Regions from separate parts of the Undibacterium sp. GrIS 1.8 genome, predicted to be linked through region 1. Evidence: predicted binding sites of a transcription regulator. Region 1 holds the regulator's gene; the other holds the start of a gene.

Region 1 (15,318 bases):
CACGCGTGAGCGCATCCGCCAGATCGAAGCCAAGGCGATGAAAAAATTACGCCACCCTTCCCGCTCGGATCAATTAAAGAGTTTGCTGGAGAATCATTGATCGGCTTGCGACTGATGTTGAAACAGAGCTTGAAATTGCGGTTGAGTTTTTCTTACACTTTAGGGTCTGCAATCCTGAGTTCCCGCAATCAAGATCACTAGGCTAACTCAAGGTCAAACAAGGACTTATTGAGCATACTCCCCCGCATTTTTCATAAATATGCCCTATCGTCCAGTTAAACCCTGGACGATTAAATATACTCACTAAGAGTATATTCAAAAACAGATCTATATCACGGGATTTGGCAGTTGATGATTGATTGCTGCTTATTTGCTACTTAATGCAAGCTTGATTCCAAAAGAAACAAACATCGCGCCGATCAGGCGATTGAGCCAGGCTGAGACCGTCTTATTCACGCGCACACGCTTGCTGGCTACTGCAGTCGAGACTGCTAAAAAGTGACACCACAGCATGCCGTTGAAATTAAAAATACAGCCCAGCACAATAAACGCCAGCGCTTTATTCGATGCAGATGCTGCGATAAATTGCGGTACAAAAGCCAAAAAAAATACCGCTACTTTTGGGTTCAGTACGTTGGTCAAAAAACCTTGCTGGAATATGGTCTTGTAACTCAGATCTGGCGACTTTGTTACGGGTGTGTCAAGCTCGCTGGCAGTTGCGCTTTTTGCCAGCAGAAGCCCGACTCCGACGTACAACAAATACGCTGCGCCGAATAACTTGACGATCGTAAAAGCCGCAGCAGAGCTTGCCAATACTGCCGACAAACCCATTGCTGCGGCAAAAATATGTACAAAAGTACCGGTGCCAATTCCTAAAGCCGCAGCAGAACCAGCACGCCAGCCCTGGCTGGCACTGCGCGTCATGATCAACAAAGAATCGGGGCCTGGGACAAGATTAAGCAACAGGCCAGAGACAATAAATAACGCGAGATCTTGAGTACCAAACATCATTAAAGCTCGTGTTAAGTTAGTAAGAAGGAAGGGGCTAAAACATATACTGCGCTTTAAAACGTTTTAAGATGTTTTAAAGCGCTTAACTTAAATCCCTCAGCGGCAATCAGCGATATTAAGTTAAGCAACCTTGAGTGCGCTCAATTCTGCTAAAAGCGCATTTTTCAAATTCAATTCTAAGGCGCTCAAGGCTTTCTTTTTAGCGTCCATCTCGGCTTGCATCGCTTCAAAAGAACTAATTTTTTCTTCCAGACTATCGGTCGCCACATGAATGCGCTGTATCGACTGCATACGATTTTTGAGCTGACCTTTGTGCTCGCGGATTTGCGCTTCTAGCGGTGCCATGACGACTTTTTGCCACGCCTCTACATCCCGGTTCGCCTGTAAAAAACTTTGCTTCACGCGCGCTGCAATAGAATCAAAAAATTTCTGCATCAGCGCAACCTGTGACGTCGTCAGCAAGGTCATAGTACTGAATTGCTTCTGGAATACGGCCTCGACTGAAGCGACTTCCTGGATGTATTTGTCTAAAGAGAATGACATCGGCGCGGACAAGGCAAGGCCATGCTCGGTCGAAAATTTTCTGTACATGATGGTCATCATTTCAGAAATCTCATCCGTCTTTTTATTCGATGCTTGCAGGTTAAATTTGATATTACTAAAGAACTGTCTGACTGCATCTTTCAGGCCAGTAGAAAATTTACTCTTCTGCATGGCTTCTCTGGATTTACGAATTTCTTCACGCAAAATATCCATACCCAAACTGGTGTATACCTCGGTCGATAAGCGGGTGAATACGGCACGTGTTCCTTGCATCTTGATCAGGCTGGCATCGAATTCTTTTTTCTCTGCATCGATCCGGCGCATCATGTGTTCAATCACGTTGATGTTCTTGCCGCGCAAACTTTTCAGCTCCATCATTTGCTCTACCACGCTGCGAGTACGGGCAGAAATAATCGCTTGCTGCGCACCGGTGATTTCATTGATGTCCGTCGTCATCTGGGCGCGGATGATGTCTTGCTTGGAGGGGATCAGTTCTTTAGAGAGTGCATATTCCAAGGTCGGCAGGCGACTCTTGGCTAATAATGGCGCATCTTTGTTGATTTTAGCGACCAGGCCTTTTTGCGCTGACACCGGGAAAATTTGTTTTTCGTCCAGCGATAAATTATGTGCAACAGTACTGATCTGATGTTTGATTTGGGCTTCTATCTCGTCTGCAGTGCGCAGCTCATCCCACATGCTATCAATCTTATTGAGCACGACCATACGGCCAGGACCGCCGCCAATATGATTGCGCCAGACGTCAATATCGCTTTTAGTAACGCCGGTATCGGCAGCCAGAATAAACAATACGGCATGCGCGTTGGGGATTAAATTCAGTGTCAGCTCAGGCTCGGTACCGATTGCGTTTAGGCCTGGAGTATCGACAATGATCAAACCTTCTTTGAGCAATGGATGCGGGAAATTCACAATCGCATGACGCCATTGAGAAATCTCGACCAGGCCATTTTCATCAATTTCTAAAGCAGCATCAGGATCGTCTTCATCAAACAAACCGTAGGATTTGGCTTCTTCTATCGATACCCGTTTGGTCAGGCTCACTTGTTTAAAAGCCTCTAGCATGCCATCCCCAGAGCTGATATTTAGCGGCAATACGGTCCAGACATGGTGCTGGCCTTTGTAGTCGCTAGTGGATTGTGCTTCTTTGCGGGTTTCTATCGGCAACAGGCGGATGCATGGTGGAATAGTCTCGTCATACAACAGCTCAGTCGGACACATCGTGGTACGACCGGCGGACGATGGCAAAATGCGCTGTCCGTAATCCGCGAAAAAAATCGCGTTAATTAATTCTGATTTGCCGCGTGAAAATTCTGCAACAAAAGCGATGGTTAGTTTGTCATCGACCAATCTTTCCAGCAAACGCGAGATGCGCTGATCACTGGCGGCATCGGCCATATCCGATCCATGTATCCATGCGCGATACTGCTCTAACGCACTCACGACACCTTTGCGCCAGTCACTGTATTCCTGGAATTTTTGAACCAGATTGCTCATGTTGCCCTCAAATAATTATTATGGTTGCCTAGAATCTAGCACTTTGACCTATTTTTGACAATTTGTGCAGTAAAAAGTACTGCGTTGACCTTGCTTAATCTGTCGTATTGGCGACTTACATACACGACAAGCGTCTTCAGCACGATCATATACGAAATATGTCTGCTGAAAATAGCCTGTTTGACCATCAACACCAATGAAATCCCGCAAACTACTGCCACCTTGCGCAATCGCAGCGGCCAAAGTGAGCCGAATTTCCTCAGCTAGTAACTGATATCGTTTAAGGCTAATGCGGTTGGCTGCCGTCTTAGGGTTAATTCTGGCGCGAAACAGGCTTTCAGATGCATAAATATTACCTACGCCGACCACAATATCGCCTGCCAGCAACACTTGTTTAATCGCCGCGGGGCGCTGGCGCGTCTGCCGGTAAAGCAATTCTGCGCTGAACTGCTCTTCCAGCGGCTCCACGCCCAAAGCCCGCAACAACAAATGCTGGTTAACATCGCCATCGGCTGCATCATGCCAAAGCACCGCTCCAAAACGTCGGGGATCCGTCATGCGCAAGGCTTGCGCACCAACCACAATATCGATGTGATCATGCTTTTGCGGTGGTGTTTGCGTGGGGATAACCCGTAAATGTCCTGACATTCCTAAGTGAATCAATAAAGTGCCGTGCTTAAAATGCAGCAGCAGATATTTACCCCGACGGCCAGCAGCCAGAATAGTTTGGCCTTGCAGCAGCGCTGGTAAATTTACCGGAAAAGGCCAGCGCAAACCCGCACGTCGCATTAGCACTTGCGTTACTTGCTTCCCTTCTAAATGGGGTGCGACACCGCGTCGGGTGACTTCTACTTCTGGGAGTTCTGGCATAGATAACTGTTTGCGTGTTTTGATGATTTAGGAGTGCACTTTACATTGCAATGCAGTGCGATGGTGCGCAATGGAATCGAGATGGTTAAGTAAGCAATCCTGCCCCCAAGAGTCCGCGCCATTACAATTTGACACGAGAAGCTTTACCACGCAATAACGGCTTGAGCGTAAAATCGAGCATCATCAGTCAATCTTGGATAATGCTTTGAAAACTATTTTTGCATCTGTGGCTGAATCTGACAACGTCAAATCTGCTGACTCACTTACCTCACTTACTGCTCCAGCGGTTTTTTCAACTGCGACGAATTTAACTGATTTGGCTAATTCAGCGAACTTAATTAAGTCTCGTATTGTAACGGCTCTGCGCATAGTTACTGCTGCCATTGTGACGGCGAGTTTGCTTTCTGCATGTTCTGGTTTTTCTCCCTTAAATAGTGCCACGGACGACGCACATCAGGCCGCTGGCGCAAGTGCTGCGGCGCAAGCCGCCTTGGCGGCAGAAAATACCGACGATGGCAATTCTATGCCTGCAATTCAGGAGAACTTGCCCACAGTCGCCTTAACCGATGAATTGCTGTACAAAATTTTGACCGCTGAAATCGCCTTCCAGCGGGGCAACTGGCAAGCTGCTTACGTCACCATACTCAGCGTCGCGCAGCAAACCCGCGATCCACGTCTGGCACGACGCGCAACTGAGATTGCGCTCACCGTAAAACAACCTGGCGAGTCATTGACCGCGATCCGGCTGTGGCGGGAATTATCACCGAACTCTAGCGAGGCAACTCAGTATTACCTCGGCTTTATGGTGATGAATAATAATCTGGCTGAAATCCAGAACGTTTTCACGGAAAAACTGCGCGCTGCCGATCCTAAACAATATGCCGTATTAATGCTGCAAGCACAGCGTTTGCTCCTGCGTGCAAGAGATAAAAATGCCGCTTTCGATACACTGGAAGAAATCCTCGCGCCTTACAAAGACCGACCAGAAGCCCATTTGGCGCTGGCGCAAGGTGCATATGCCCATGGCGACAACAAGCGTGCAGTGGCTGAGGCAGAGCTGGTTTTGCAGGCAAAGCCAGACTCACAACTCGCCATCCTGACCATCGCGCAAGCGTCTAAACAAACTGATGCAATTAAGGCGATGGCTGCCTTTCTAGAAAAAAATCCGCAAGCCAGAGATGTGCGTCTTGCGCATGCCAGCATCTTGATTGACCTACACCAGTTAGACAAAGCCACGTTGGAATTTGAGGAATTGCTGAGAGATAAACCGAATGATGTGACCGTGCTATACACCTTAGGCGTGCTCGCCATGGATAGCAAAAAACCCGGTCATAATCAAATGGCAGAACGTTATCTGACACGCTACCTCAACGAGCTGGAAGCCAACCCAAGCGAGGAACGGGACCCAACCCCCGCTTTAATCAATCTGGCACAAATCGCAATAGACCGTGAAGACTACGTAGCCGCAGAAACATGGCTAGCCAAAGTAGATTCTTACGACGGCAAAAACAGTGCCTATTTTGGCACCCAGATAAGACGCGCGCAATTGATGGCGAAGCAAGGCAAATTAAGCGAGGCACGCCAGTTTTTGCGCGATTACAAAGCTGGCAATGAGGTCGAGGAAGCACAATTGGCGCAAGTAGATGCGCAATTGTTGCGGGATGCCCGCATGCCAGCAGAGGCGACTACTGTGTTAGAGGACGCGCTAAAACGTTTTCCTGACAACACAGATTTATTATACGACTACGCCATGTTGGCTGAATCCCAGCAAAAAACGGAAGAAATGGAAGTCGCCCTTAAACGTGTGATGGTTTTGGCGCCGAACAACCAAAATGCCTACAACGCACTAGGTTATTCGTTGGCAGACCGCAATATTCGCCTGGATGAAGCCTTGACGCTCATCGAAAAAGCGGCACAGCTTGCGCCTGATGACGCCTTCATTCTGGATAGCCTGGGCTGGGTAAAATTCCGTCTGGCAAGATTAGATGAAGCAGAAGAAGCCTTACGTCGCGCCTACAAATTGCGCCCTGACGCTGAGATTGCCGTACATCTGGGCGAAGTGCTCTGGGCAAAAGGCTTAAAAGACGAAGCCCGCAAGTTCTGGCACGAAGCCAAAACAAAAGATGCCGATAACGAAGCTCTTAAATCAACATTGCAACGCCTGTCTGTGAAGCTCTGAAGTAAAGCTTTAAAGTAAAGCCTTACTTAAGCAGGCTTAAATGTATGAATGCGCGAACTTTAAATATAGTTCAGCTCACCGCATCAAACAATATACTCCCAGTGAGTACACTATAAATTACTTATATGCTCCAAATAAAGTCTGGACAATCAGCACTATCAATCAGATACTCCCATTTTTTATTGATCTTATTCAGCTTTTTTTTAAGCCTGACTTTATCCGGCTGCGCTAGCACACCACGTCAGACCAACGCGTCGCCAGACCGTCAATATCAAGAAAACCTGCAAATCACTGGCAGGATATCGGTGCAGTATCAGCAAAATGACAAGGAGCAAACCTTACCCGGCAGCTTTGAATGGCAACAGACTGCGACCAGTACCAACATTACTTTGCTGTCACCGCTAGGCCAGGTGATTGCAACGATTCAACAAACTCCAACGGGTGCAAGTATGCAACAAGCTGGCAAAGCAACTCGCTATGCCAGCGACCTGGATAGTTTGCTCAATGATAGTTTGGGTTGGGCGCTACCAGTCAGCGGCTTACGCGACTGGTTACAAGGTTTTAGTCTCGACACACAAGGCAAACGGATCGCACTAAAAACGGATGATAATACCGTGCTTGATGCCGATGGATGGCATCTGCGCTACGTCACATGGAATCTGGATAGCACGCCTCTCTACCCCAAGCGTATCAACTTACAACGTAACTCTGTGCAAGCCGGAGAAATTGCCATCCGCATCGCGATAGAACAATGGACCTTGCAATGAGCGCAGCGATGAATGTTAAAAAGGTAAAAACAGCAATAGAAACAAGCATAATGAAGCCCCGCCACCTCAGCAATTGCCCGGCACCGGCAAAACTTAATCTGTTCTTGCACGTCACTGGTCGCCGCGCAGATGGCTACCACCTACTACAAACTGCGTTCCAGTTGATTGACTACTGCGATATGCTGGACTTTGAAGTCCGCGATGACGGCCTTATTCATCGTACCAACGAGATTGTCGGGGTTCCTGCAGATACCGATTTAATGGTGCGCGCAGCTCGCTTGCTACAACATCATAGCGGCAGCACTTATGGCGCCAATCTAACACTGACGAAAAAACTTCCCATGGGTGGCGGACTTGGCGGCGGCTCATCCGATGCAGCAACCACGCTGATCGCACTAAATCATTTATGGGAATGCGGGCTAACGCGGCACGAACTAATGGCGCTGGGCTTGCAATTGGGTGCCGATGTTCCGTTTTTCCTGTTCGGCCAAAATGCCTTCGCAGAAGGCATAGGTGAGCGACTGCAAGCTATCCACACACCAGAGCAATGGTTTGTGGTGATAGAACCCGGCGTCCAAGTACCGACACCAGCAATTTTTTCTGCCAAAGAGTTGACAAGGGATACGAAACCAATCAAAATAGCGGACTTTTCCAGCCTATCAGAAATGATTTGGAAAAACGATCTGCAAACAGTTGCTTGTACGCTGTTCCCGCAAGTTGCAGCAGCCATTCAGTGGCTTAGCGCTTACGGCAACGCGAAGATGACCGGATCTGGTGCTTGTGTTTTTTGTGCATTTTCTGATGAGGCAAACGCCGATCAGGCGCTAAAACAAGTACCGCATCACTGGCAATCATGGAAAGCCAAAGCAATAAGTCAACACCCGATGGCTTATTTGCTGCAGACGTAAAAAAATTTGGTCTGGTGTTGAAATCCCGCTAAAATAGCGGCTCAGAATTTAACACCAGATAAACGGTTGTGTAGGGGATTCGCCAAGTTGGTTAAGGCACCGGATTTTGATTCCGGCATTCGGAGGTTCGAGTCCTCCATCCCCTGCCATTAAATATAAAGCCGCCGCATACAATGTGCGGCGGCTTTTTTCAATTGTATCAGCAGTGTTTTTGCTAAAAGTTTAAGTCTGAATTAGCAACTACGCTTGACCCTCAATCTAGCCGATAGGTCCCGCCATGGCAAACGCGCGCGCAAATGACAACATGATGGTTTTCACCGGAAATGCTAACCCTGCGTTGGCTGAAGGTGTTGTCAAACAATTGGGCATTCCTCTCGGTAAAGCAGACGTTTCTAAATTTTCCGACGGTGAAGTGATGGTCGAAATTAATGAAAACGTCCGAGGTAAAGATGTTTTCGTTTTGCAATCAACCTGCGCACCGACGAATGACAATCTGATGGAAATCATCTTGATGGTCGACGCTCTGAAGCGCGCATCTGCTGGTCGCATTACTGCGGCGATTCCTTACTTTGGTTATGCCCGCCAAGACCGCCGTCCGCGCTCTGCACGAGTAGCGATCTCAGCGAAGGTTGTTGCCAACATGCTGGAAAAAGCTGGCGTTGATCGCGTGCTGATTATGGATTTGCATGCAGACCAAATCCAAGGCTTCTTTGATATTCCGGTTGATAATATTTATGCATCACCGATTTTGCTGGGTGATCTGGTTGCCAAGAACTATGAAGACTTATTAGTCGTTTCACCCGACGTTGGTGGCGTCGTCCGCGCCCGCGCGCTGGCAAAACGTTTGGGTTGCGATTTAGCGATCATTGATAAACGTCGTCCAAAAGCCAACGTATCAGAAGTCATGAACATCATCGGTGAAGTCGAAGGACGTAACTGCGTGATTATGGATGACATGGTCGATACTGCCGGGACACTGACCAAAGCGGCAGAAGTTCTGAAAGAACGTGGCGCGAAAAAAGTATTGGCTTACTGTACACATCCAGTATTGTCGGGTCCGGCAATTGACCGTATCTCCAACTCACCGTTGGATGAGCTGGTTGTCACCGATACCATTCCTCTGTCAGATGCTGCAAGAGCATGTAGCAAAATCCGCCAATTGTCTTGCGACAGTTTGCTGGCTGAGACTTTCCGCCGTATTACTAAAGGCGAATCCGTTATTTCTCTGTTCACGGATTAAGCATAATTTTCTGCGAGCTTGTTTTAAAACAAGCTCGTTTTTTCTGTGTCCCTGGTCGCGGGGACGCAAAACCGCAAGTTCAATCTTGCATTTTTTGGAGTAGCACCATGAAAGTAATCGCATTTGCACGCAAAGAGCAGGGGACCGGAGCGAGCCGCCGCCTGCGTATTGCTGGCCAAACACCAGGTATCATCTACGGCGGTACAGAAGCGCCTGTCAGCGTCACTCTGGACCACAATGCTTTGTACCATGCATTGAAAAAAGAAGCCTTCCACTCATCCATTTTGGATCTGGAAGTTGATGGTAAAGCCGAAAAAGTATTGTTGCGCGACTTCCAAGTCCACGCATACAAACAATTAGTATTGCACGTTGACTTCCAACGCGTTGATGCAAACAAGAAAATCCACGTAAAAGTACCTCTGCATTTCATCAATGCTGACGTATCTCCAGCAGTTAAGTTGTCTGCTGCAGTCATCAGCCACGTTGCTGTTGAACTGGATATCTCTTGCTTGCCAGCAGACTTGCCAGAATTCGTTGAAGTTGATCTGTCCAAATTGGAAGCTGGTCAATCTATCCACGTTTCTAGCCTGGTATTGCCAAAAGGCGTTACAGCAATTGTTCACGGTGATGACGCGACTGTCGCTATCGCTGTGGTACCTGCTGGCGCTACTGCAGCAGAAGGCGAAGCAGCAGCGAAGTAATTCGTTTCTGCCTGAACCAAAAAAAGCCACCTTCAGGTGGCTTTTTTATTGAACGAAATAATATCTATCTAAACTAATTAGGACTTACGCAAGTCCTGTTAATAAGAGAAATCCAGTCTGACTGGATAAGACGATCAAGTTAAAATCAATTCTATTGAAACGTCCCAAGGATAATCCATGCGCGCTCCGCTGCTTTCCCCACTACCTTGCCTATTTCTGTCAAATTCAACAAGCTTGTTGCGCGTATCACGCTTAGGATTAATCGCACTGGCGCTGGCATCAAGCATTACTGCGACACAAGCGCAATTCGTAGCTAAAACTACCAGCATTAATCCCGTTGTTAAATACGATATTGGTTATGACATCGTCAGTCCAATCCATGCTAAGCATGGGATGGTGGCGAGCGAACAAGGCTTGGCAACGCAAGTTGGCCTGGATATGTTAAAGCGCGGCGGGAATGCGGTCGATGCTGCGGTGGCGGTTGGCTTTGCGCTGGCGGTGGTGTTGCCCAACGCAGGCAATATTGGTGGTGGAGGTTTTATGCTAATCCATGACGCCAAATCGGGTAAAGACATCGCACTGGATTTCCGCGAAATGGCCCCCATCAAAGCAAGCCGCGACATGTATCTGGATAAAGCAGGCAAAGTCATTCCTGGCAAATCACTCTACTCGCATTTGGCGATTGGCGTACCTGGAACTGTCGCCGGATTGACGCAGGCGCTAAGTAAATACGGCACCATGAAATTATCAGATGTCATTGCACCTGCGATACAACTGGCAGAACAAGGCTTTGAGGTAAGTCCACATCTAGCCAGCATCCTCGACGCAGAATACGACCATTTGGGCGCGTGGGAGTCGAGCAAAGCGATCTTTTTTAAAAATGGCAAACCTCTGGTCGCAGGTGAAAAATTAATCCAAAAAGATCTGGCTGCATCCCTCAAGTTGATTGCAAAAGAAGGCGCGAGTGCTTTTTATCAAGGCGCCATCGCAAAGAAAATTGTTGCAGAAATGGCGCAGCATGAAGGCATCATCAGCGCAGAAGATATGAAAAATTATAAGGTCGTCGAGCGCGAACCCGTCAAAGGTAGTTATCGCGGCTATGAAATCGTGGCCATGCCGCCACCCAGCTCAGGCGGCGTACACATCGTACAAATGTTGCATATTCTTGAACACTTTCCGATTAAAGAACAAGGCAGTAATAGCGCACAAAACTTACACCTGATGGCGGAGACCATGAAGCTCGCTTATGCCGATCGTTCTGAATATTTGGGCGATCCCGATTTTGTCAAAGTACCGATTAAAGCACTGACATCACGCGCCTATGCTGATGAGTTATCAAAGAAAATTAATCCAGAACATGCAACGCCGTCCGATCAAATCAAGCCCGGTAAACTAGCGCCTTACGAAAGTGATCAAACTACCCATTTTGCTACAGCAGATCAGTATGGTAACGTCGTCGCAACTACCTACACGCTGAATCTGAATTTTGGTAGCGGCATCGTTGCTAGCGGCACCGGCATTACCTTAAATAATGAAATGGATGATTTCTCCGTAAAAGCGGGTGCTCCCAACGCGTTTGGATTACTTGGTGGCGATGCCAATGCGATTGCGGCATACAAGCGCCCGCTCAGCTCAATGTCACCGACAATTATTTTAAAAGACGGACGACCATTTCTGACCACAGGCAGCCCGGGGGGTAGCCGGATTATCACCACCAGTTTGCAAATTATTATGAATGTGATTGACCATGATATGAATATTGCCGAAGCCAGCATTGCGCCTCGCATTCATCATCAATGGATGCCAGATCAATTGCGCGTAGAAAAAGGGATCACTATCGATACCTTAAACATACTGGAGCAAAAAGGTCAGCATCTGAGATTGTCACCGACTATGGGGCGCACACAAACGATACAAATGAGCAATCAGGGATTTGATGGTTATTCAGATCCGCGCAATCCCGACGGAAAAACTTTAGGGTATTGAGGTTAAATTTAAATGCGTACAAGCTAATCTGTGCGGCTTAAAGAAATGAATAGCTACGAGTGTCGCTTATTTCTCCAGTACCCAATATAAATACTCTCCCCAGGTATATTTTAGTTGTCCATGTAATTACTGGACAATAAGCCATATTTATAAAAATAATATGGGAGTATATTTATATCAGCGCATAATCTTCGCAAAAAAATCAAGTGTTACGTAAACAAAAAAAGGACGCCGGATTGCGTCCTTTTTTGCTATTTTCTAATCGAAAAAGCGACTAAGTCATCTGCTTACACTGGCGTCGGATCGGGTATGTGTTTGATCGCGTCATGTTGATGATTTTGGATTTTGTCTTTATGTTTAATGACTTGTCGGTCCAGTTTGTCGATGAGAGTGTCGATGGCGGCGTAGAGATCTTGTGCCAGGCTTTCAACATGAATATCTTTGCCACTGATGTGCAGATTAATGTCTGCTTTATGGCGTTTTTCCTTTTCTTTGAGCTTGTCCACGGTCAGGATGACGGCGATATCAATTACTTGATCGAAATGCCGCCTGATACGTTCAAGCTTATTTTGCACATGTTCACGAATTGCAGGAGTTACTTCGAGGTGATGTCCACTGATGGTGAGATTCATACTACGCTCCTTGGTAATCTTACTTGTTACAAACATTTTGTCTTAACTCAATTAATGTAAATTTAATCAGACGATGAATTGGCAGACTAATACTTAAATTATTTATTGAGCTAAATTATATATAGCAACACACGAGGATATTTCAAGAACAAGTTACAAAGATTTGCGCAGGCTTACTGGCGGGATTTTCAAGGCCTCGCGATATTTGGCGACTGTGCGTCGCGCAATTACCATGCCTTGTTCTCCCAGCATGTCTGCAATCTTGCTGTCAGAGAGTGGGATTTTCTGGTCTTCTGCTCCTATCAACTGCTTGATGAGTGCACGTATCGCGGTGGATGATGCTTCCCCCCCTGCTTCCGTCGCGACATGGCTACCGAAGAAATATTTCAACTCAAACATACCATGCGGGGTCAGCATGTATTTTTGCGTCGTTACACGAGAAATAGTGCTCTCGTGTAAACCCAGTGTATCAGCAATTTCGCGCAACACAAGTGGTCGCATTGCAACGGCACCGTGCGTGAAAAAATTACGTTGTCTTTCAACTATCGCTTGTGAAACCCGCAAAATCGTATCAAAGCGTTGCCGCATATTTTTGATTAGCCAGCGCGCCTCTTGCAATTGGGAACCTAGCGTACCGTCACCCCGATTTTGCTTCATGATGCTGGCGTACATACTATTAACACGTAGCTTTGGCATCACATCTTGATTGAGTAATACTTGCCAGCCGTTCACTGTCTTTCTGACTATCACATCCGGCACGACATAATCTGAAGCCGCCACGGCAAATTCAGCACCCGGTTTGGGGTTACATTGACGAATAACCACTTGCGCTTCGCGTAAATCCTCGTCATCACAATTAAGGATTTTCTTCAACTTATTAAAATCTCTTTGAGCGAATAAAGTGATGTGGCTCTCAACAATTTTTTGCGCCAGCCGACGCGTCACAAAAGGAATTTTAGGAAAACGTTTAATCTGCAAGGCCAGACATTCGGATACATTTCTGGCACCGACACCGCTAGGGTCAAAGTTCTGCAACATGTTCAGCGCAAAGGATAATTCTTCCGGCTCAACACATAATTCCAATGGCAAGCTGGCATGAATTTCTTCAAGCGTTTCCATCAAATAGCCATTGGTATCCAAGGCATCAATCATCAGCTCAATCAGAGCACGATCACGGGGCTCGCGAATGTTCAATCGCATCTGCTCCAACAAGTGATCTCTGAGGCTAGTTTGTGCTGCTTCTAACTGCGGACGTCCGTCATCTTCTTCTGACGATTTGCTGCCTTGAGGAACATCATCAAAGCTCCACTCTTCTTCATTCGCGCTGGTGCTATCGGCAGAGGCAGCGACTTCGCTAAGCTCGGCATTTTCAGTACTGGCACTTGCAGTAGCTGCATCGCCATTCATTTCTGGCGCGGCGAATTCAGTTTCAGAATTATTCGTAGTCGCACTGATGGCGCCGTCGGCCAGCAAGCGCACTGCATTATCCATAGGATCATCTACCCGCTCCAACATGGGATTGTCGGAAAGTAGATTTTCTAACTCTTGATGTAGCTCCAGCGTGGACAATTGCAGCAAACGTATCGATTGCTGCAATTGGGGCGTTAAGGCCAAATGCTGGGACGTGCGGAGTTGCAGGCTTTGCTTCATCATCGTATGGCTTCCCGCTACATGCGGAAATGCTCTCCCAGATAAACTCGGCGAACCGATTCGTCTTTAATGATATCGTCTGGCTTACCAGTCGCCAACACAGCGCCCTGATTAATGATGTAGGCATGGTCACAAATGCCAAGAGTTTCGCGTACATTGTGATCTGTGATCAGAACGCCGATACCCCGGTTTTTAAGGAAGCGCACAATCCGTTGGATCTCAATGACGGCAATCGGATCGACGCCTGCAAAAGGCTCATCCAACAACACGAAACGAGGATTGGTTGCCAATGCTCTGGCGATCTCTACCCTGCGACGTTCACCACCCGACAAGGATAAAGCCTGATTTTCACGAATGCCGTCAATCTGCAATTCGGCCAGCAAGGTGTCTAAACGTTTTTCAATTTTCTTTTTACTCAGAAATTGATCGTTTTCATCTTTTTGTAATTCAAGAACTGCACGGATATTGTCTTCTACAGACAGCTTACGAAATACCGAGGCCTCTTGCGGCAAATAAGATAAGCCCAAGGTTGCACGTTTGTGTATGGGTAAGCGCGAGATATCAACACCATCAATATTGATCTCACCGGCATCAGAGGGTACCAGTCCAACAATCATATAAAACGATGTAGTCTTGCCAGCGCCGTTCGGACCTAGCAAACCGACCACTTCACCGCTCTTTACTTCCAACGACACGTCACGGACGACTTGCCGCGCGCCATAGCGCTTTTGCAAACCCTTAACTAATAATGTACTCATCTTATTCTTTGACTTTTTTGTCGGATTTTGGAGCCAAAATTAACGTCACACGTCCGCCACCGTCAACAGATTTTCCAGACGTATTATTAGTCGCCACGAATACATCGCTAAGACTGTCGTAGGATAAAAAGTCGCCCTGCTGTTCCTGTGTGACGGTTTTACCTTCAAGATATTTCACGTCAGCCTTAGAAATAAATTTTACTAATTCTGTCCTGGTGTCATATTCGACCCGGTCTGCTACACCTTCTACCCATAAGTCTGGACCGCCGTCACGCTTTTGACGGAAAAATACTTTGCCGCCCGCAACAGCATAGAGAACAGCACTCTGCGTTCCATCTTGTGCGGTTGTCACGACAGCGCGCTCGGCTTTGACTAACAAGGTACCTCGGGTCAAAACGACATTCCCCGTGATGGTAGATACGTTTTTCTTCCCTTCGGAAATAGAATGATCTGCGGTAATTTCTGTCGGCTTATCGGCATCCGCTTTTTCAGCAAATGCCGCCGAATGTAAAACTACTGCACTGACAGCACATAAAAAGCCGCCGATCAGATGCTTGAATT
Region 2 (15,318 bases), on a different contig from region 1:
AGCAATCCTAAGATTGCCGCAATCAAGGTGCCTAAAGCCGACATCGCCAAGGTCTCAAACGTGGCAATGCCCACTTTGTGTAGCATGCCGGTGGAGAGATCAGGCGGTGCAAATCCTTGTAGAAATTCGATTGTTTTGCTACCAGCGTCTGCGGTGAATAATTCATTCCATTTGGACGGCAAGCTGATAAAACTGGCAATCACCAGCGCCAACAAAAGTAATAATGTGATGGCGGTGACAGGGCGCATCATCGGTGGTACTTTGGGTAAATTGACTGCTGACTTGGCCGCATTCATATTTACAAGCGCATTCACATCCAGATCAGGGTGACTCATGTCGCCAGTCCTTTTCTGAATAATTTACTGACACCATCGGCGATCGCGACCAGCACCACAAACACCAGCAACATGGTCGACACTTCTGCGCCAGATAACATTTTGAGCGACTCATCCATGCGCTGCCCTAAGCCACCCGCGCCTACAAAACCCATCACGACCGAGCCTCGGATCGCACATTCCCATCGATAAATCGTGTACGAAGTCAGCTCTGCCGCAGCGTTGGGCAAAGCGCCATAGAAGAAGGCGGTGAGCCGGCTGCACCCATTTTGCAGCAAGGTATCGGTTGCCAGCGGATCGCTGGTTTCTAAAATTTCTGCATACACTTTTCCTAGCATGCCCGCATAGGTGAGGGCAATTGCCAGCACACCCGCGGTCGGTCCCAAGCCGACGATGCGGACAAATAACAAGGCCCACACCAGCTCCGGCACACTCCGCAACAGCACGAGTAGCCAGCGTATGGTCTGGCGGACAAGCATCGCAGGCCAGCTCATACGCCGCAGTCCTATGCGTGAGATGGATAGGTGCTCATTAATGATCAGTGTCAGAGGGATCGCTGCGATCATGGCGAGCGCCATACCCGCGCTTGCCATCGCGATTGTTTGCCAGGTTGCGGTTGCGACGATAAACAAAAATTCTGTGGAATGCGCTGGCGGGAAAAACGCGATTAGAAAACGCCAGGTCGCATTCAGGCTTTGCGCGTCCATCAGTTCCCACGGTTTGAATTCCGTCATCACCAGCATCGGCCACAACAGAATCAGGCCGAGAACAAACAGAGTGATGCGACCACGCCAGGCGGGATCAGTTGTTATTGTGGAGCCAGATGGCGTGGAGGTCAGTGACATGCGCACGATTATTAAAAGCAGCGTTGATCAACGGCACAATTAGCCAGTGCATCAATGTCGGCTTGCATTGCATCTGACGGATTTGGATTGTCGACCATACTCGCCATATCGGGTTCAAGCAAATCAGCAGCCGCATTTTGATATAGCGCGGCGATCATCTCATCCGTTACATGCTCACTATCGAAAAAAACTTTACCGTCACGCAGACCGATAATCCGTTTGAAATACTGACGTGCCAATTCAACCTGATGCAGGCTGCATACCATCGTGGCTTGCCGTTGGATCGCTTCTTGTTGCAGAGTTTGCACTGTTTGGATTGCCAGTCTTGGATCAAGCGCAGACAGCGGCTCGTCAATCAACAGCAGTTTTGCATCAGACAAAATGAGCCGTGCTAAAGCGCAGCGCTGACGTTCTCCACCAGATAAGCGGTCCACGCGTGCATACAATTTATCTTGCAAATCAAACCGTGATAAAGCCTGCCAGGCAGCGAGCGGGTCTGTTGGTTTGAGCAGACTACGCAAGGATTTCCAGAGCGACCATTGCGGCAGACGACCCGCCAGCACGCTGGTAATCACGCGTTGTCTTGCCGGTAGTGGCGGTGTCTGCGGCGCTAAAAAAAGTTGGCTACGTAAGTTGTGTCGCGCGCGATGTGACAAGGTCCACGGCTGTTGACCTAGCAATTGAATCTGACCCAACTCAGGTCGCAAGGCGCAAGCCAGGGTGTGCAGCAAAGTCGTTTTACCCGCACCAGATGGGCCGATAATTGCGACTTGCTCGCCTTGCTTTAGACGCAGAGTCAGATTGTCCAAGGCCCATTCTGACGCGCCAGCATTTTTTCCAGAGCTGTTGTTTGAAGCAGGATGGCGCACATGCACGCCATCCAACTGCACACTAGCTGAGCTTGCAATTGAGTTGCTTACTGTTGAATCAGTTACGGAGGAGTCTGACATGCAAATTTATTTCAGCAAGCCAGCGTTATGCGCAGCAGCTTCGATCGCTTTGTAGTTATCTACTTTGGTCGGAATAAAACGAGTGGCACGTTGCAGATCTAAAATTTCTTTATCTTGCGGATTGGCTGGGTCTAAAGATAAAAATGCATCGCTGATTTTTTTGCGTAACTCTGCAGGCATATCGGCGCGTACCGACCAGTTGTAATCAAAATAGCCTGGTGTTGTGAAGAACACTCGCACTTGTTTGGTATCGACTTTGTTTTGTGAGACTAGTTTTTCCCAGACTGAAATGTTCAAGGCGCCAGCATCTACCTTGCCACCAGACACCGCAGCCACCGTTGCATCATGCGCGCCGGAAAACGCGATACGTTTTAAATCGGTATCAGGATTAATTTTAGCCGCTAGCAAATACGAACGCGGCATCAAATGACCAGAAGTAGAGGATTCTGAACCGAAGGTGAAGGTCTTGCCTTTCAAATCTTCTAGCTTGGTGATAGCGGGATTGGTGGTGATGAAAACGGATTTAAACTTTTCATCTTCTTCACGCTGTACCAGCGCAACGACCTGGCCTTTGCTACGGGCATTGGCTTGCACAAAGGTGAAACCGCCGAACCAGACCATATCTAGTTTGTTATTGATCAAACCCTCAACCGAGGCGGCGTAATCGGTCACGGGTGTGAATTCAACTTTCATGCCCAATTTCTTCTCCAGATATGCGCCCAGTGGTTTGAATTTGCGCTGCAACTCTGTCGGTGCCTCATCAGGGATCGCAGAGACCCGCAATACTTGCTGTGCCAATGTTAAGCCAGATGCGGATAATAAAGTCGCAGCGACAGCGGCATGGAACAAGCGGCGTGAGGGTGAAAAAGAAGATAAAAATCGCATGACGAATTTCCTTAAATAGAGTTGAAATAATAATACTGGTAACGGGTATATTTTTTTGTCCAGGTATTCATTGGACTATCAGCTATATTTGTAAAATAAATTGGGGAGTATATATAAATAGTTTACAAAGCGCGTAGAGCAACACAAGTGATGAACAACATGGAAGAGCAATAGCGAAGCGTAAAGTGACGCAAAAAAGAGCTGGAGAAATAGTAAGGTAATTACGTCTGCATAAAGCGGTATTACTCAATTCGCCTCAATTTTGCTCAATTTTATTCAATTTTATTCACTAAGCACTACACATCTTTAGTGTCGGTCAGAGCTGGATTTTGTTCGTGCTCTAATGCTAAATAATGGCTTTGATTACGACCACTTTGTTTGGCTTTATACAGCGCTGCATCGGCAGCTTCCAGCAAATTATGGAGTGAAATATCTTTATCACTCAAATACGTGCTGACGCCGATACTGATACTGATTTGCTGACAAATCCGGGATTTGATATGTGGAATGGCGATATCAAAAATCGCAGCACGGATTTTCTCCGCAAATTGCATCGCACCTTGTTCTGGCATATTCGGCATCATCAGAACGAATTCTTCACCGCCATAACGTGCCACGATATCGGTCGCACGCAAGAGCTGTGTCTTTAATGTTTTTGCGACTTTGATAAGCGCTTTGTCTCCTGCGATGTGGCCGTAAAAATCGTTGTACTCTTTAAAGAAATCAATATCCAACATAAAGATCGATAAGGGTAATTTTTGGCGACGAGAATGCGCCATCGCAATTGCAAAATGCTCGTCAAAAAAACGCCGGTTGTAGATGCCGGTAAGGCTGTCTGTACTAGCTTCTTTCTTCAATATCTCTGAGTGTGATCGCAACATTTTTTCGCGCTTGATGGAGGCGCTGGAGTCGGTGATCTGGATCAGGCAACAGCGTTCTTCATCATCAGAAAATAACGGTGTGATCGAAATAGATTGGTGCATACGTACACGGTCGTCACTCAGGTCGCTGGGATCATATAAGGCCAGCGGCGAGCGATGCAGAGCGTTCGATAAAACAACGGGCAAGCCGTAATTCAAGGTGTTGCGGAGCGAGGTTAAAAAAGCTGCACTAGGGCTTTCATTAAATACCTCAGCGAGTTTTTTTGTGATTGCCTGGTCGGTACTGACATCGCTGTGCTTGACCATCCAGTCATTCCACATCAACACTTGTTCATCGGCGTTGACAAGAATCAAGCCCATGTTAATCGTGTTAAAAATTTGGTCAGCTTTTTTTGCAAGAAGCTGCTGGGAACTGTTGACCGGTTCCCGTGCGGATTCAGTCATCAGATGTTACCTAAAAAACGGTCAATTTGATCAACGAGATTTTTTAATGATGCAGAACTCAGCAAGAAAACCAGGTGGCCTTCGGAATGGCGTTTTTCTATCGCCAGATCGATATGCAATACCAGAATATAAGGATGCTCCGTAGTCTGAGCAATGCGCTTAAACATATCCTCAGTCGAGGCAATCGCATAGTGTGGCAGCGAGCTGTTGAACGAGATATCGAGCATGTCTGCGACGGCAGATAAACACGCATTGAGTATGATGTTGCCCAGTTCGCACATGGCTTCTTGTTCAAACTCCGCCAGTTCTTCTATGCTCATTTGCGAGCCCATCATATCGCGCACGATTTCCAGCGCATGATCTTCTGTAAAGATCAACACCGCTTCAGCGTCAAATGGTCCTGTAAATTGCTGCGTCACTGCGCCAAAGCGATTGCCTGCAATCGCCATGATGGAGGCATCAATCTCGGTCGATTTTCTGACCTCGACTTTGGGCACGGATAACTTGACTTCATCGCCGACGATTTCGCTCAGGCTGGCTGCGGCTCTGCCGGCGCCGACATTAAATACTTCGCTAAGTGCGTCGAGATGAAGTTCAGTTAAAGTATTCATAAGGATTTAACTTAGCTGCCTAGAAAATGAGTCAGTGCGTTTGCGATCGATTTTTCTGTTACTGGCTTGGCGACAAAAACAGCGCCCAAAGCTTGTGCGCGGGTTTGTAAGGTTTCTTGAATATTGGCTGAAAAAATCACGATGCGCATGGAAGGATGTTGACCCAGAATTTTCTCTGCGGCGTCGGTACCTAACATGCCGGGCATGTTGACATCCATCGTACAAAAATCAGGTAATTCTTTATCCGCAGTGAGGATGGCCTCTTCACCCGTTGCTGCCTCGACAATAATCCAATCTGCATGCTTGGCCAGAATGTGGGCTTTGATCACCATACGGGATACTTTGCTGTCATCCACGATCAGTAATTTTTTTGTGATTGATGTCATGCTCATTACTTTCTTAACTTAAGTACTTATTTGTTTGTTTTTTGTTACAGGCATTTTACCCGAAGGGGCATGCGAAGTAACACCTGATTTGGCAACTTAAGAGACAATGTTTGTATTCTTTAACCTACGCCATAAGGTCGTTCTGCTAATCCCCAAATAATGTGCAACGGCTTCACGATTATTCTCAAAACGTTGCATGATTTTTTCTAAGGATACGCCGTTTAAATTTGCTTGTGATGACACTGACGCGGGTGCTTGCAATGCCATTAATGGCGTTGAATCCTCACTAAGACTTGTCAGGTAAGCTAAGTTTTGCATGCGGTTTGATGCAAGTGTTTGCAGGCTTTCTTGTGCATCTTCTTGTGGGTTTGCCAATGCTGGCTCAGCGATCTCATCGCTAATTCCATAGCCAATTCCATAGCTAATTTCAGATGCAAGCTCAGGTGCGACCTTCATCAACAGACTTGGTGTTAGCGCTTGTAAAGGTTCAGCCGCTAAAAACAAGGCAAGTCTTTCCATCATATTGCGCAGTTCTCTGACATTGCCCGGCCAGTCATAGCGCGCCAACAACTTGCTGCAAGCCAATATTTCTGCATGCAGATTCGCATGTGGTCGGTTGCCAAGGCTCGCCAGCGCATGTTTCAGACACCATTCTGCCAATGGCACCAGATCGCCCTTGCGTTCCCGTAATGTTGGCAATTGCAGACGCAATACTGCCAGACGATAAAACAAGTCTGAACGGAATCGCCCCTCTTTGATCCTGGCATCCAGATCGCAATGAGTGGCGCTGATAATGCGGACATCCACCGGAATAGGGCGTATGCCACCAACCCGGACCACTTCGCGCTCTTCCAAAACGCGCAGCAACCTGGTTTGCAGACTCAAAGGCATTTCGCCAATTTCATCCAGAAATAAAGTGCCGCGATGGGCTGCCTCAAATAAGCCGGCATGACCACCGCGTCGCGATCCGGTAAAAGCGCCGTCTTCGTAGCCAAACAATTCTGACTCTAATAAAGATTCTGCAATCGCACCGCAATTGACGGCGACAAAAGGGTGGCGTGCTCTGGGGCTTTCTTTATGCATCGCCTGTGCGGCGAGTTCTTTACCAGTGCCGGTTTCGCCTTGCAGTAAGACGGTTGCCGGGGAGCGGGCGAAAAGCATAATGGACTGGCGGGTTGCTTGCATTGCAGCAGACTCGCCGCGCAGATCAGTTAGATTGTGGCGTGCGCGCAAGGATTCTGCGGCGGGATGATGTCTGCCACGCGCTGATTCCAGCCGGGTCAGGCGGGCGATTTCTAAGGCGTCTTCAAATGATTGGCGGATAGACTCGGCCGAGTACATAAAGATGCCGGTTAATCCCGCTTCTTGCGCCAAATCCGTGATCAGACCCGCGCCGACGATGGCTTTGATGCCATTTGCCTTCAGTTCGCTGATTTGCGCCCGAGCATCTTCTTCGGTGACATAAGTGCGTTGTTCCAGCTTAAAACCAAAGGTGTTTTTAAATTCGACCAGCTCTGGCATCGTCTCTTGGTAGGTAATCAAGCCGATCTCGGCAGAAACTTTGCGGGCACGCGCCAAGGCTTGCATGACATCAAAGCCACTGGCTTTGGCAATCACGACCGGAACCGGCAGACGGTTTTTGAGATAGGCGCCGTTTGATCCGGCGGCGATCACTGCGTCGCAGCGCTCGGTTAGCAGGCGCTCACGGATATGTTGGGCGGCTTCCTCAAACCCAAGATGCAACGGTTCGATGATGGCACTGCCATCGTATTCGACCATGATGTCGCGGAACAAGTCGAACAGGCGCGAGATGGATACAGTCCAGATGACGGGTTTATCCCCGCTGTCGCGGGCTATCGGTGGGCGTGGGCGCATGTTGAGCCTAATTTTGTGGTGAGTGTTGCAGCGGGTGTTTCAATAAATGTTCCAATGGATGTTTCAAATGCAGTTTCAAAGGATGTTTCATTTTACTTCTAATGTTTCAAATGAAACGCCTTTGTGAAACAAATTAATCTATGGCAGGGATTTTCAATTCGATCATTTAATTTTAAGTCGTTGATTTGTATGGGGCTTGATAAAAATCACGCATGAACTATTGTGACTGGCATGTTGATTGCAATAGCTGGACTAGCAAAACTGCATTCGTAAAACCGCACTGGCAAGGCGAACCAATAAACGAACAGTCAAAACCATTCCGTACAATTTTGAAAGGTCACATCATGAGTCAACTCTCCGCAGGAGCCCGTTTCCGCAAGGCGATGCAAGAAGAATCACCGCTGCAAGTAGTCGGCGCGATCAATGCTAACCATGCTTTGTTAGCCAAGCGCGCAGGTTTTAAGGCAATTTATTTATCTGGTGGCGGTGTCGCTGCTGGTTCGCTGGGTTTGCCAGATTTGGGCATCTCCAACTTGGACGACGTTTTGACGGATGTCCGCCGGATTACCGATGTCTGCGATCTGCCTTTGCTGGTGGACGTGGATACAGGTTTTGGCTCTTCAGCTTTTAACGTTGCGCGCACAGTCAAGTCGATGATTAAGTTTGGCGCTGCAGCGATGCATATCGAAGATCAGGTCGGCGCCAAGCGTTGTGGTCATCGTCCTAATAAAGAAATCGTCAGCAAGCAAGAGATGGTAGACCGCATCAAAGCAGCAGTCGATGCGCGTACTGATGAGAGTTTTGTCATCATGGCGCGTACTGATGCGTTGGCAGTGGAAGGGCTGGAAGCTGCGATGGAACGTGCCATTGCCTGCGTAGAAGCGGGTGCAGACATGATCTTCCCAGAGGCAATTACTGAGCTGGCGATGTACAAGCAATTTGCCGCGGCAGTCAAAGTGCCGGTCTTGGCGAACATCACAGAATTTGGTTCTACACCGTTGTACACAGTGGAAGAATTAGCCGCTGCCGATGTGGGTTTGGTGCTATACCCGTTGTCCGCTTTCCGCGCGATGAATAAGGCAGCCGAAAATGTCTACACTGCGATCCGCCGCGACGGCACACAAAAAAATGTGGTCGATACCATGCAGACTCGTATGGAATTGTATGAGCGTATTAACTACTATGATTTTGAGCAAAAGCTGGATGCCTTGTTTATGCAGCAAAAAGCAAAATAAGTTGTGCTTAATTTTTTGTATATGCCTGTAAATCCAAGCCAAGAACTAAGCGATTAATTGTATTAAAACAATATACTCCCCATTATTTTTTGATAAATAGGCTAATTGTCCATAGAATCATTGGACAGTCTAGTTATACTAATTGGGAGTATATTCATATTTAACTATGGAGAACACGATGACTGAAGCCGTTCCTTTCAAACCAAAAAAATCCGTTGCCTTATCTGGTGTTGCTGCCGGTAACACTGCGCTATGCAGCGTCGGCAAAACTGGTAACGATTTGCACTATCGCGGCTACGACATTCTGGACGTTGCAGATGCCTGCGAGTTTGAAGAAATCGCGCATCTACTGGTGCACGGCAAATTGCCTAACATCGCTGAACTTAAAGCCTATAAAAACAAGCTGAAATCCTTGCGCGGTTTGCCCGCTAATATGAAAGCGGCGCTGGAGGCTTTGCCAGCGTCCGCCCATCCTATGGATGTCATGCGCACGGGTGTCTCGGTTTTAGGTTGTACCTTGCCAGAAAAAGATGATCACAATACGCCAGGCGCGCGTGATATCGCCGACCAGTTAATGGCATCTCTTGGCTCCATGCTGCTTTACTGGTACCACTTCAGCCATAACGGTAAACGGATTGATGTCGAGACTGACGATGATTCTATCGGTGGCCATTTCTTGCATCTGTTGCACGGTAAAAAGCCAAGCGCATCATGGGAAAAAGCGATGCATACTTCCCTGATTTTGTATGCAGAGCACGAGTTCAACGCGTCCACATTTACTTGCCGCGTGATCGCTGGCACGGGTTCTGATATTCATTCCGCCATCACCGGCGGCATTGGTGCTTTGCGCGGACCAAAACACGGCGGTGCTAATGAAGTTGCGTTTGAAATTCAGAAGCGTTACGACAATCCGGATGAAGCAGAAGCGGACATCAAAAAGCGGGTAGAAAATAAAGAAGTGGTGATTGGTTTTGGACATCCGGTCTACACCGTGTCTGATCCACGTAACAAGGTCATCAAAGAAGTTGCACGTCAGTTGTCGGTCGAGGCAGGCTCTACCAAAATGTTTGATATTGCAGAGCGCTTAGAAACCGTGATGTGGGACATCAAAAAAATGTTCCCGAATCTGGATTGGTTCTCTGCCGTGTCGTATCACATGATGGGCGTGCCGACCGCTATGTTCACACCGTTGTTCGTCATTGCGCGCACTTCCGGTTGGGCAGCACACATCATTGAACAGCGTATCGACAACAAGATTATTCGTCCAAGCGCGAATTATGTTGGTCCTGAAGATTTGCAATTTGTGGCGCTGAAAGACCGTAAGTAAACTGCTTTTTTGCTAGCTAGCAAATGAGACTGCAAACAAGAAATTGTAGGGTGCGCTGTGCGCACCGCCTTATCTAATTCAGATGCAATCCAAATTAATTTGGATTGGTACATTTGGTTCCGCTAATGTGCTTGGTGCACATGGCGCATCCTACGAAATTTTTTGCTGCTGCGATTTAATTATTTTTGACTGACTGAATAATGAATACTCAATTCCGCAAACCCCTGCCAGGCACTGCGCTGGACTATTTTGATACCCGTGCAGCAGTCGACATGATTGCGCCTGGTGCGTACGACAAGCTACCTTATACCTCCCGTGTCCTTGCCGAGAATCTGGTACGTCGTTGCGATCCGGCGACACTGAGCGACTCGCTGAAACAATTCATTGAACGTAAGCGAAATCTGGATTTTCCGTGGTTCCCGGCACGTGTGGTGTGTCATGACATTCTCGGACAAACTGCATTGGTTGATCTGGCCGGTTTGCGTGATGCAATTGCGGACCAAGGTGGTGATCCGGCTAAGGTCAATCCTGTGGTGCCTGTACAGTTGATTGTCGATCATTCGCTGGCAGTGGAATGCGGTGGTTTCGATCCCGATGCGTTCAATAAAAATCGTGCGATTGAAGACCGTCGTAATGAAGATCGTTTCGACTTCATCAACTGGACTAAAAAAGCCTTTAAAAACGTCGAAGTGATCCCGCCGGGCAATGGCATCATGCATCAGATTAATCTGGAACGCATGTCACCGGTGATCCAGGTCAAGGACGGCGTGGCTTTCCCCGATACGCTAGTCGGTACTGATAGTCACACACCACACGTGGATGCCTTGGGTGTACTGGCAATCGGTGTTGGCGGTTTAGAAGCAGAAAACGTGATGTTAGGTCGTGCCTCGTGGATGCGTTTGCCAGATATTATCGGCGTAGAACTGTCTGGTCGTCCGCAGCCCAACATTACTGCGACCGACGTTGTGCTAGCCATGACAGAGTTTTTGCGTAAACAAAAAGTGGTTGGCGCGTATCTCGAATTTTATGGCGAAGGCGCTGCTGCATTAACTCTTGGCGACCGTGCAACGATTTCCAATATGGCACCGGAATATGGCGCGACCGCAGCGATGTTTTCTATCGACCAACAAACTATCGACTATCTGAAATTGACTGGCCGTGAAGATGAGCAAGTCAAACTGGTGGAGACGTATGCCAAGCACACCGGCTTGTGGGCAGATAGCTTGAAGACAGCTGAGTATGAGCGGGTACTGAAATTTGATCTGTCTTCCGTAGTACGTAATATGGCTGGCCCTTCCAATCCGCATGCACGTGTTGCCACTGCTGATCTGGCAAGCAAAGGTATCGCAGGTAAATGGGATGATGTACCAGGTCAGATGCCGGATGGCGCAGTCATCATCGCCGCAATTACTAGCTGCACCAATACTAGCAACCCACGTAACGTGATCGCAGCTGCTTTGCTGGCGCGGAATGCCAACAAGCTTGGATTGACGCGTAAGCCTTGGGTCAAATCTTCGCTCGCACCGGGGTCCAAAGCAGTGACTTTGTATCTGGAAGAAGCAGGCTTGATGGGTGACTTGGAGAAGCTCGGTTTTGGTGTTGTGGCCTATGCCTGTACCTCCTGCAACGGCATGTCCGGCGCGTTGGATCCGGTCATTCAGCAAGAGATTATTGATCGCGATTTATATGCGACTGCAGTATTGTCGGGCAATCGTAATTTTGATGGACGTATCCATCCATATGCAAAGCAAGCCTTCCTTGCCTCGCCACCCTTAGTCGTCGCTTATGCAATTGCTGGCACAGTACGTTTTGATATTGAAAAAGATGTATTGACTGTGGTCGACGGTAAAGAAATTCGCCTGAAAGATATCTGGCCCACCGATGAAGAAATTGATTCCATCGTCAAGTCCAGCGTCAAGCCTGAGCAATTCCGTAAGGTCTATGATCCGATGTTTGCGATTCAGCTTGATGATGGTGAGAAGGTTAGTCCGCTGTACGACTGGCGTCCACAAACAACTTATATCCGTCGTCCGCCGTATTGGGAAGGCGCACTTGCCGCACCGCGCACGATGAAGGCGATGCGTGCATTGGCCGTGTTGGGGGACAACATTACGACAGATCATTTATCACCATCGAACGCCATTATGCTGGACAGCGCCGCTGGTGCTTATCTCGCAAAAATGGGTTTGCCGGAAGAAGACTTTAACTCTTATGCAACGCATCGCGGCGATCATCTGACAGCACAGCGCGCCACCTTTGCCAACCCGACATTGAAGAATGAAATGGTACTGGAAGACGGCAAGGTCAAAGCCGGATCACTGGCACGTATCGAACCAGAAGGCAAAGTCACCCGCATGTGGGAAGCGATAGAGACCTACATGGAGCGCAAGCAGCCATTGATCATCGTCGCAGGGGCAGATTATGGACAAGGTTCCTCACGTGACTGGGCGGCGAAAGGCGTGCGTCTGGCGGGTGTAGAAGCAATTGCGGCAGAAGGTTTTGAGCGTATTCATCGTACTAATCTGGTTGGGATGGGTGTATTGCCACTGGAATTTAAACCGGGTGTCAATCGCCTGACTTTGCAAATTGATGGCACTGAAACCTTCGATGTCATTGGTCAGCGTACACCTCGTGCCACCTTGACGTTGGTGATCAACCGTAAAAATGGCGAACGTGTCGAAGTGCCGATGACTTGTCGCCTGGATACAGCGGAAGAAGTATCTATTTACGAAGCGGGCGGTGTATTGCAGCGTTTTGCTCAGGACTTTCTAGAATCAACAAAGGCGATCTAAGAAGCTTAGGGTGTGCCATGCGCACCCTTCCGTATTAAATGTCGCAAAGATCAATAGGAATTAGCATGACCCACGTTCCACAAATCAAAATCCCCGCGACCTACATTCGCGGGGGAACCAGCAAGGGCGTTTTTTTTCGCTTGCAGGATTTGCCCGCAGTAGCGCAAGTCCCCGGTGCGGCACGCGATGCTTTGCTCTTACGCGTCATAGGTAGCCCCGATCCTTACGGCAAGCAAATTGACGGTATGGGCGGTGCGACATCGAGTACCAGCAAGACAGTCATCCTCTCCAAAAGTACCAAAGCGGATCACGATGTAGATTACCTGTTCGGTCAGCTCGCGATCGATAAAGCCTTTGTTGACTGGAGCGGCAACTGTGGCAATCTGTCTGCGGCGGTTGGTTCCTTTGCGATTAGTGCAGGATTGGTGGATGCGAACCGAGTTCCACAAAACGGTGTTGCCATTGTTCGCATCTGGCAAGCGAATATCGCCAAGACCATCATCGCGCATGTACCGATTACCGATGGTGAAGTACAAGAGACTGGTGATTTTGAACTTGACGGCGTGACCTTTCCGGCAGCAGAAGTACAACTAGAATTTATGGACCCTGCAGCGGATGAGGACGGCGCTGGTGGTTCTATGTTCCCGACCGGGAATCTGGTCGATGATCTGGATGTGCCTGGCGTTGGCATCCTCAAAGCGACGATGATCAATGCCGGTATTCCGACTATCTTTGTGAATGCAGAAGCCATCGGTTACACCGGAACTGAGTTGCAAGATGCGATCAATAGCGATCCTGTCGCACTGGCGAAATTTGAAACCATTCGTGCCTACGGCGCAGTTCGCATGGGGCTCATCAAACATATCGATGAAGCGGCGAATCGTCAGCACACGCCTAAGGTCGCCTTTGTCGCTAAGCCTGCTGACTATGTGTCATCGAGTGGCAAACAAGTTGCGGCGGCCGATATCGATTTATTGGTACGTGCGATGTCGATGGGAAAATTACATCATGCGATGATGGGTACCGCAGCAGTGGCAATTGGTACCGCCGCCGCTATTCCCGGCACGCTAGTCAATCTTGCCGCTGGCGGTGGCGATCGGACAGCGGTTCGCTTCGGCCATCCTTCAGGCACTTTACGCGTCGGTGCGGAAGCTACGCAGGTCAATGGAGAATGGGCTGTGAAAAAGGCCATCATGAGCCGCAGCGCACGTATTTTGATGGAAGGTTGGGTGCGTGTGCCAGGCGACTCGTTTTAAGCTTTGAAGTCGTTCCAACTGCTAAAGAAATAAAAAATTAACGCCAATAATAAAAAATCAAAAATACGCGAGGCACAGCAATAACCCCAATGGAGACAACATGAACTTTGCAGACTTTTACCAAAAATCGATCAACGACACGCAGGCGTTTTGGGATAAGGAGGCAGAGCTGATCCATTGGGAAGAGCCGTACACACAAGTGTTGGATGATTCTCGTCCACCGTTCACAAAATGGTTCGTCGGTGGCAAGACTAATCTCTGTTACAACGCCGTGGATCGCTGGCTAGAAACGCAGGGGGACAAGCCCGCACTGATTGCGATTTCGACAGAGACCAATACAGAAAAAACCTATACCTTTGCGGAGTTGCATGCAGAAGTGCAGCGCATGGCTGCGATTATGTTGTCGTTGGGCGTGCGCAAAGGTCAGCAAGTATTGATCTATATGCCGATGATCGCTGAGGCTGCCTTTGCGATGCTGGCTTGTGCGCGTATCGGCGCGATTCATTCTGTCGTATTTGGTGGCTTTGCGTCTAAAAGCCTGGCAACGCGGATTGATGACTGCAAGCCAGTGTTGATCGTTTCTGCTGATGCAGGCATGCGTGGCGGTAAGTCTGTGCCATATAAGCCGCTACTGGACGATGCCATTGTGATGGCGACTCACAAGCCAAGCCAGGTTTTGCTAGTTGATCGCGGTCTGGAAAAAATGCAACTCGTTACTGGGCGCGATACGGATTACGCTTCTTTACGAAGGCAGTATCTGGAGCCGCATGCTTCTGCAAATGTGCCAATTACCTGGCTGGAATCAAACGACATTTCATACGTGCTGTACACCTCAGGTACTACTGGAAAACCCAAAGGCGTACAGCGCGATGTGGGCGGTTATGCCGTCGCATTAGCATCGTCGATGAAGCATATTTTTTGCAGTCATCCAGGTGAAACTTACTTCGCCACGTCAGATATCGGCTGGGTCGTGGGACACTCCTACATCGTGTATGGCCCTCTGATTGCTGGTATGGCGACGATTATGTATGAGGGCACGCCGATACGTCCTGATGCGGGCGTTTGGTGGAGCATCGTCGAAAAATACAAAGTGTCGCGGATGTTCTCGGCACCGACAGCGGTGCGGGTATTGAAAAAATATCCGTCAGAGCTGATGAAAAAATATGACTTGTCTTCGCTCAAAGCTTTATATCTGGCGGGCGAACCTTTAGATGAGACAACCTCAAGCTGGATTGCGACAGAGCTGGGTGTGCCCATTATTGATAATTACTGGCAGACAGAAACAGGCTGGCCAATTTTATCCGTTGCGCGTGGTATCGAATACAAAGAAACCCGGCTCGGTAGTCCCGGCGTTGCGATGTATGGCTACGACGTAAAAATAATCAATGAATCGACCGGCGAGGAATGCGGTGCTGGCGAAAAAGGTGTGGTCGCCATCAAAGGACCTTTACCGCCAGGTTGTATGCAGACGATCTACGGCGATGATCAGCGATTTG

Evidence for each region. Region 1 encodes sigma-54, which starts transcription at its own class of promoters, with help from an activator protein. Its sites were predicted from a motif close to TGGCANGNAANCTGCTTT; they were not measured.
Region 2: a site for sigma-54 is predicted at 7,440-7,457, ahead of prpB (methylisocitrate lyase). Genes of this name have one in related genera too.

The regions. Positions count from the first base shown of each region.
Region 1 covers NZ_JBEONQ010000006.1:68,630-83,947, forward strand. The annotation lists gene rpoD (RNA polymerase sigma factor RpoD) at 1-100, shown strand, start outside; gene AAKU64_RS04340 (LysE family translocator) at 367-1,008, opposite strand; gene AAKU64_RS04345 (dynamin family protein) at 1,132-3,066, opposite strand; gene mutM (bifunctional DNA-formamidopyrimidine glycosylase/DNA-(apurinic or apyrimidinic site) lyase) at 3,115-3,936, opposite strand; gene AAKU64_RS04355 (tetratricopeptide repeat protein) at 4,142-6,115, shown strand; gene lolB (lipoprotein insertase outer membrane protein LolB) at 6,298-6,882, shown strand; gene ispE (4-(cytidine 5'-diphospho)-2-C-methyl-D-erythritol kinase) at 6,933-7,790, shown strand; tRNA gene AAKU64_RS04370 (tRNA-Gln) at 7,863-7,939, shown strand; gene AAKU64_RS04375 (ribose-phosphate pyrophosphokinase) at 8,068-9,030, shown strand; gene AAKU64_RS04380 (50S ribosomal protein L25/general stress protein Ctc) at 9,138-9,731, shown strand; gene ggt (gamma-glutamyltransferase) at 9,909-11,717, shown strand; gene hpf (ribosome hibernation-promoting factor, HPF/YfiA family) at 12,005-12,349, opposite strand; gene AAKU64_RS04395 (RNA polymerase factor sigma-54) at 12,503-13,999, opposite strand; gene lptB (LPS export ABC transporter ATP-binding protein) at 14,017-14,757, opposite strand; gene lptA (lipopolysaccharide transport periplasmic protein LptA) at 14,759-15,318, opposite strand, start outside.
Region 2 covers NZ_JBEONQ010000016.1:56,977-72,294, forward strand. The annotation lists gene phnE (phosphonate ABC transporter, permease protein PhnE) at 1-296, opposite strand, end outside; gene AAKU64_RS09640 (PhnE/PtxC family ABC transporter permease) at 332-1,180, opposite strand; gene AAKU64_RS09645 (phosphonate ABC transporter ATP-binding protein) at 1,192-2,130, opposite strand; gene AAKU64_RS09650 (putative selenate ABC transporter substrate-binding protein) at 2,137-3,015, opposite strand; gene AAKU64_RS09655 (GGDEF domain-containing protein) at 3,312-4,340, opposite strand; gene AAKU64_RS09660 (chemotaxis protein CheC) at 4,340-4,951, opposite strand; gene AAKU64_RS09665 (response regulator) at 4,963-5,337, opposite strand; gene prpR (propionate catabolism operon regulatory protein PrpR) at 5,434-7,212, opposite strand; gene prpB (methylisocitrate lyase) at 7,557-8,447, shown strand; gene prpC (bifunctional 2-methylcitrate synthase/citrate synthase) at 8,626-9,774, shown strand; gene acnD (Fe/S-dependent 2-methylisocitrate dehydratase AcnD) at 9,975-12,566, shown strand; gene prpF (2-methylaconitate cis-trans isomerase PrpF) at 12,632-13,822, shown strand; gene AAKU64_RS09695 (propionate--CoA ligase) at 13,872-15,318, shown strand, end outside.